Regions from separate parts of the Cryobacterium sp. Hh38 genome, predicted to be linked through region 1. Evidence: riboswitches for the same ligand, from Rfam matches in the RefSeq annotation. Region 1 holds a riboswitch; each other region holds the start of a gene.

Region 1 (2,256 bases):
CACGTTTTCAACGATCTTGTGCATCGGAACGTGGCCGGGGCCCTCGATCATCACCTGCACTCCGTAGGACTTCGCGACCTTCGTCAGCTCACCGAGGGTGCGCAGCTCCGCGAACTGGGCCTCGTCGTTCGCGTCGGCGATCGAGCCGGGGCGCAGGCCGTCGCCGAGCGAGAAGGTCACGTCGTAGCGGCGCAGAATCTCGCACAGCTCCACGAAGTGGGTGTAGAGAAAACTCTCCTGGTGGTGCGCGAGGCACCAGGCGGCCATGATCGAGCCGCCGCGCGAGACGATTCCGGTCACCCGGTTGGCGGTCAGCGGCACGTAGCGCAGCAGCACGCCGGCGTGCACGGTCATGTAGTCGACGCCCTGCTCGCACTGCTCGATCACGGTGTCGCGGTAGATCTCCCAGGTGAGTAGCGACGGGTCGCCGTTGACCTTTTCAACGGCCTGGTAGAGCGGAACGGTGCCCACCGGAATGGGCGAGTTGCGCATGATCCACTCCCGAGTGAGGTGAATGTCCTTGCCGGTGGAGAGATCCATCAGGGTGTCGGCGCCCCAGCGGGCCGCCCAGACCATCTTCTCGACCTCTTCGGCGATCGACGAGGTCACCGCCGAGTTGCCGATGTTCGCGTTGATCTTCACGGTGAAGGCCTTGCCGATGATCATCGGCTCGCTCTCCGGATGCTTGTGGTTGGCCGGAATGACGGCCCGGCCGCGCGCCACCTCGTCGCGGACAAGCTCGACCGAGACGCCCTCGCGCGCGGCGATGTAGGCCATCTCCGGCGTGACAATGCCGGCGCGGGCCCAGACCAGCTGGGTGGCAGCGCCATCGATGGGCAGCGGATGCTCCCACCCGGCCCGAGTCTGCGGCAGCCCCGTCTCGAGATCGATGGTGGCCGTCTCGTCGGTGTACGGGCCGGACGTGTCGTACAGGTCGAAGTGTTCGCCGTTGCTGAGGTTCACCCGGCGAACGGGAACTTCGAGTCCGGGCCAGTCCTTTACCGGTTCGTAGCGTTTGCTGCTGCCCTGGATCGGGCCGGTCGTGACCGTTTTTGACATGGTTGTTTCATCAATTGTGCGCATTGGTTTCGAACTTCCTACGCCGGCATTACCCGGACAGGTTCAACGGTCGACGGCCCTGGCCGTCCTCTCAGCTCGCTGGTGCGCGCTCCCGTGGTTGGTGTGTCTTCTGACTCCTTCACCCTAGCGCTGGTTGCGCGCTCGGGTCCTACCGGGGTCGCGGTCACCGCGCCCGTTGGGGGCCATCGCTCCGGGCATCGCTGGCGCTATGACCGGGAACTGGCGCCCGAGTCTGCGGGTGCCAGGCATAGCTGGCGCTGGGCATCCGCTTAGCGAGCGAGGGCGGCCAGCTCGACGCGGGTCGAGGCACCGACCTTGCGCAGCAGGTTGGCCACGTGAAACTTCACTGTGTTCTCGCTGATGGTCAGGGCCTGTGCGATGGCCTTGTTGCGCGCCCCAGAGGCGACGAGTTCGAGCACGCCGCGTTCGCGTGGGCTGAGGCCCCAGGCCGCGGCGGTGGTGACGGATGCCGTGGGCGCGTCGAGCGGCAGCGACACGGCCATCTCGGAGCCCCAGCCGGCGGTGGCCTCCACGTTGAGTGTGCCGCTGAGCGCGACGACGCGGGCGGCGAGCTGACGCACGCTCGGAACCTCGGCATCGAGGTTGCCCGGACCGTCGTCCCGAATGCGGATGAGCAGGTTACTTCCGTCGCAGTCCCACTGCACGCGCACCCGCGCGACCCCGGCCTGTTCGACGAGGGCGAGTACGGCGCCGCGAACGATGGCGCGGGCTTCGTGGGCGACCTCGCCGGGCAATGCCCGACCGTTCACCGGCGGCTCGATGAACTGCACGTCGAGGTCGCCGAAGCGCACGAGCGGGCGCAGGTCGTTCCTGAGACGTTCGAAGGCGCGGGCGACGGGTTCCTCGGTGAGACTGCGATCGAGGTCGCTCACCGCGCGCAGGGCGACCATCGCGGCGGCGGCGAGTTCGGTGGCCTTCTGTCGGGCGGCGGTGTCACTCGTGCTGCCGGAGCGCAGCACAGCAAGCAGGGATTCCAGCGTGGTGGCGTGTGCGTCGGTGAGGTCGGCGATGAGTTTGGAACGTTCGGCGGCTGCGCTGCGCGCTGTTTGAACCGGGGAGTTTGCGGGGAGCGTCGAGCGTTTTGCGGTCGTGGCGGATGACGCGGCCGGTTCGGCTGCTCCGGTAGCAGCATCAGACCGGAGGGCGGCGGCCGTG
Region 2 (2,256 bases), on a different contig from region 1:
GACCAGGCCGACCTGACCCCTGGCGTTGCCAGGCTCGGCGCCGTTCACGCGCAGAGTACCGCGTTGCTCGCCCTCTTCGTCGCCGCCGAGCACGCCAGCCAGCGCGTGCAGCAGCGTCGATTTTCCCGAACCGGATGCACCGAGCAGGAGAATCCGCTCGCCAGGCTCGATGCGGAGGGACAGCTCGCTCACCGCCCAGCGCCGCCGACCGGAATGGCGCCAACCCCAGTCGCGGGCGTCGACGGATGCACCTCCCCGCGTCGCGCCCACCGGCATCCGCTCGCCTAGATCGCGGTTCGACCGGCGATGCGACCCGCCGCGAAGCGGTTGAGCGCGCCCGTGCGAGCCAGGCCGCGCGCAGCGAACCAGGACAGGAGCCCGGCGATAACGACGCCCGAAATAATCGCGCTCACGATATAAATCGTCGCGAATGCGCTCGCTGAACCGGGATACCACAGCACCAGGTCGTTGATGGCCATGGCAAGTCCGGCCCCAGCGCCCGCCAACAACACGACGTACAGACGATAGTTCGTGTAGAGGAACAGAGCGAAGACAAGCTCGGCGCCAAGTCCCTGCACCAGGCCTGACACCAGAGTCAGTGGTCCCCATTGGTTGCCGATCAGCGTGGAAACGACGGCGGCTAGGAGCTCCGTGTAGAGCGCGGCCCCGGGTTTGCGAATGATGAGACCACCGAGCACGCCAGCGAACAGCCAGCCTCCGCCCAGGAGAGCCGACAGGCCCGGCAGCAGCGGCGAAAGCAGACCGCTCAGGGGGTTGCTCGCCTGATTCCAGACGAGGAAGATGACACCGCTCGCGACGCCGATGACGCTGGCGACGACGATGTCGACGACGCGCCAGCGAAAGTTGCGCTTCGTGGCTCCCGCCGGAGCGGATTGCTTGAGTGAACTCGTTGTAGCGTGCACTGTTTCGTGCCCTTTCCGTAGGTGAATACAGGGCACGGGATTGAGAAGCCTCCCTGCGCTGGCATGATCCAGATCAGGTTCGACGGTCGAAGCTTGGTCAGCTTCCTCTCAGCCCGGTGTACCGGACTCCCGTGATCATAATCAAGTATAGTGCCCCGTTTAGACTGACGACATGGGGATCACGACATGAGCATCGGCATTCTGCTCGTTTTGGCGGGCCTGTACCTGCTGCTCATGCGCCGGTTCGTTCTACGGCGGCGGCGAATTGCGCAGGGTCTGCCGGTGAGCGGCCCCTGGCACTTTCCGGCCTGGCTGCGCCCAAGAGTGCCGCGCTGGGCGCGGCGACGCTTCGCGCGTCGCCCGCGCCGTCCGCGCGCCGCGCGGCGGTTGCGCCACACCCGCCCGGGCCCACCTTAGCTCCGTGGGCCCATGATCTATCATGGGCCCGGTTTCCGGGCCCGGGCCCCGTCGTGCAGAAAGCGACTACTTCTTTAGGGCTCGAATCACCCGGGCCAAGGCGCGGCCGGTGACTATAAGGAACGGCACACCGACGGCGAGCAGGGCGATGACGTTCGGCTCGAACCGGGCTGTACCGCCCGACTTGACGTACGCGCCGATCGGCAGCGAAACGCCGCCTCCTCCCCCGCCGGACCCGGCCTCACCGGCATCACCGCCGCCGAAGCCGTAGTAGGCGAGCGCGACGGGCACCAGAGTGACGCCATCGATCTGTACAGGGTCACCGTACGCCGACTTCACACCGGCGGAACGGAACGTTTCTGCGAGTTTTTCCGGGAGGCTGGTCATGCCATCAGGTTAGCGTGGCTGAGACTTCAGGGGCGAGGTGTGAAGTGCGAAGCCGGGCGCACGGTTCCCGCTCCGAATCGCTCGGTCACGGTATCCACGGCCAGCTCCGCGCCCCGCCAGTCCTCGTCCGGGTCCCAGAGTCCAACCGATCCAGACGCCGTGCCGAGCTGCTCCGCACGCACCCCGATCAGACGCACCCGAATGCCGGAGGCTGCCAGCAGGTCGAACGCCGCCACCGCTTCCTCGTAGATGCGCCGGCCCACATTGCTAGGTTCGGCGAGGGTGCGCGACCGGGTCACCGTACTGAAGTCGGTGTAGCGCAGCTTGAGGGCGACCCGCCGGGCCACGAGATCACCCCGACGCAGCCGCACGGCAACGAGGTCGCACTGCCGCAGCAATTCGCTGCGCAACCGGTCGATATCCGTCATATCGTGTTCAAAGGTCACCTCGTGACCGACGCTCTTCTCCTCCCGCTCGAGCGTCACCGCGCGCGGGTCGCGACCCCAGGACAGGTCGAACAGTTTCTGAC
Region 3 (2,256 bases), on a different contig from region 1:
CTCGGTATCTACCCTGTTTCCTTCGCGCACGATATCCTTGGTGCCCCCGTCGACATCGACGCTCACGCAACGTTCACCCGATCAGGAGTTGACGCGTCGGTCGCGACGATCCTCACGCACGAGAACGGCGCGATGTCGACATCGTTCTCATCACTCGAGACGCGAGGCCCTAACCGAGCCACAATCCTTGGCACCGAGGGCCGCATCGAAATCGCGGACACCTGGTACGCACCAACCACGGTGTCGCTTTACGACGCAAGGAATTCACTTGTCGACGTCTATGACCAGGCAGTATCCGGACGTGGCATGCAGTTTCAAGCGGCCGAAGTGGAACGCGTCATCCGAGACGGCAATCACGGTAGCCCCCTGATCATTCCCGAGGAATCGGTGACGGTCATGCGCACGATGGATGCCATCCGGGCAAAGATCGGTCTACGGTATCCGAACGAATAACACCGTCGTGCACAAATCGTGCCCGGAGCGTGATCGCCGCAAGCATCCTCATCATCGCGGGCTAGCGACACGGCGGGGCACAGTACGCCGTCGCCGACCGGCACAGGTGTCGTCACACACATTGCCGCCCTGGCCCTGGTCGATCAGGCGCTGGAACAATTGCTGCACGTGCTGCCCAACCTCCAGTGGTGTGTCGGTGGCGGCTGCAGGGGGCCAGCCTCGGCACCCGCGACCCGGCCACGGCATGCCATACTTTCGTTGTATCAACACGGGAGTCCGATTAATCGGGCTGAGAGGAAGCTGCAGAGGCTTCGACCGTCGAACCTGATCTGGATCATGCCAGCGCAGGGAGGCTGACTCGTCCTTCCCGTGCCCCCACGAAAGAAATGGGCACGATCATTCCAGAAACCTTCACAGCCACACCGGCGGAATTCGGCATTGGCGCGCGCCTCACCCTCGCCGTCATGCGCGACGACTACGCCGCCGTCATTCTCGACGCGCTCCAGCAGGCAGATTCGACCGGGCTCGCACTTCAAACCGGCGTCGTCAGCACCTACCTGTCCGGCGCCGAACCCGACCTGCTGCGCTACGTCAGCCAGGTCGTCGCCGGTGCGAGCCGCAGCGGAGCCCACGTCACGGCAACCGTGCAATTCTCCCGCGGCTGCCCCGGCGAAGTCACCTGCACGCTGCCACCCACCGGCGGGCTGTTCGCCGAGGTCGTGAACCTCACCCCCACCGGCGTACACGCCGTCGCAGAATGGGCACTGTATCCACTGGATGACGGCACCGGTTCTGCTTCCGCCGATCACATGCGCGACATCTACGCCGCGATCGAGACCGCCAAGGCCTCCGGGCTCACGGTACACAGCGAGCACTTCGTCACCCGGCTCGAGGGCGACCTCGCCCTCGTGCTGCAGGTCATCGCCGCCGGCTGGATCGTGGCCGGCCGAACGGTGCAGCACGTGGCGACGCACGCGACCCTGTCCCTCAACAGCCCGAGCCTGAACTCCCATGCGTCCTGACGCCGACCAGAAGGAAACAGCCATGCCCACAGCATCCGCCAAGAAAAGGCACTGGAGCCTCAAAGACCTCGTGCTTGTCGTCGTGCTCGGTGTCGTGTTCGGCTTTCTGTACTGGATATTCGTGCAGGCCTGGACCGCCCTGTCGATCACGATGGGTCCGGCCGGCGACCTCGCGCAGCACTTTCTGCTCGGCTCCTGGCTGCTCGTCGCCCCGATCGCGATCGCCATCGTGCGACGGCCGTTCGCCGGCATCTTTGCGGAGGTTATCGCGTCGGTGATCGAGGTCGTCTTTCTCGGCTCCATGGTCGGGCCGCTGCTCTTCGTCGCCGCCGCCATTCAAGGCGCGGGCAGCGAGATTCCGTTCGCCCTCACTCGCTACCGCAACTACAGCTGGCTGACCTACGCACTTTCGGGGCTGCTCGGCGCCGGGCTGGTGTTCTTCTACTCGGCATTTCGCTCCGGCTGGTACGGCCAGGAGATCTTTCTGCTGCGCCTCGCTATTCAGCTTATCTCCGGCGTGTTTCTTGGCGGGCTGCTGGCCAAACTCATCGTCGATGCCCTCGACAAAACCGGCGTCGTCGACAACTTCGCGATCGGCCGCGATCGCCTCGCCCGTGCCTGAGACCGACATCCTGACACTGCAGGACGTGTCGGTGCGATTCCCGCGTCGGCCCGAGGCCGTGCTCAGCGACGTGTCGGTGCGCCTCGCGCCGGGCGAGCAGCTCATCGTGTTCGGCGCCTCCGGTTCGGGCAAATCCACCCTGTTGCAGACCATCACCGG

What was found. Region 1 has a riboswitch for thiamine pyrophosphate ahead of thiC (phosphomethylpyrimidine synthase ThiC). Riboswitches for the same ligand answer to the same signal wherever they lie in the genome.
Region 2: linked by a shared signal. The riboswitch ahead of E3T41_RS09680 (ECF transporter S component) and the one ahead of thiC (phosphomethylpyrimidine synthase ThiC) in region 1 are both predicted to bind thiamine pyrophosphate.
Region 3: linked by a shared signal. The riboswitch ahead of E3T41_RS05780 (YkoF family thiamine/hydroxymethylpyrimidine-binding protein) and the one ahead of thiC (phosphomethylpyrimidine synthase ThiC) in region 1 are both predicted to bind thiamine pyrophosphate.

Annotation. Positions count from the first base shown of each region.
Region 1 is NZ_SOHD01000017.1:206,645-208,900, forward strand. Features, by position in the region: gene thiC (phosphomethylpyrimidine synthase ThiC) at 1-1,083, opposite strand, end outside; TPP riboswitch at 1,078-1,185, opposite strand; gene E3T41_RS06925 (response regulator transcription factor family protein) at 1,350-2,256, opposite strand, start outside.
Region 2 is NZ_SOHD01000028.1:13,333-15,588, forward strand. Features, by position in the region: gene E3T41_RS09675 (ABC transporter ATP-binding protein) at 1-276, opposite strand, end outside; gene E3T41_RS09680 (ECF transporter S component) at 285-923, opposite strand; TPP riboswitch at 956-1,066, opposite strand; gene E3T41_RS09685 (hypothetical protein) at 1,407-1,727, opposite strand; gene dinB (DNA polymerase IV) at 1,754-2,256, opposite strand, start outside.
Region 3 is NZ_SOHD01000010.1:110,303-112,558, forward strand. Features, by position in the region: gene E3T41_RS05770 (Gfo/Idh/MocA family protein) at 1-453, shown strand, start outside; TPP riboswitch at 712-822, shown strand; gene E3T41_RS05780 (YkoF family thiamine/hydroxymethylpyrimidine-binding protein) at 840-1,475, shown strand; gene E3T41_RS05785 (ECF transporter S component) at 1,498-2,097, shown strand; gene E3T41_RS05790 (ABC transporter ATP-binding protein) at 2,090-2,256, shown strand, end outside.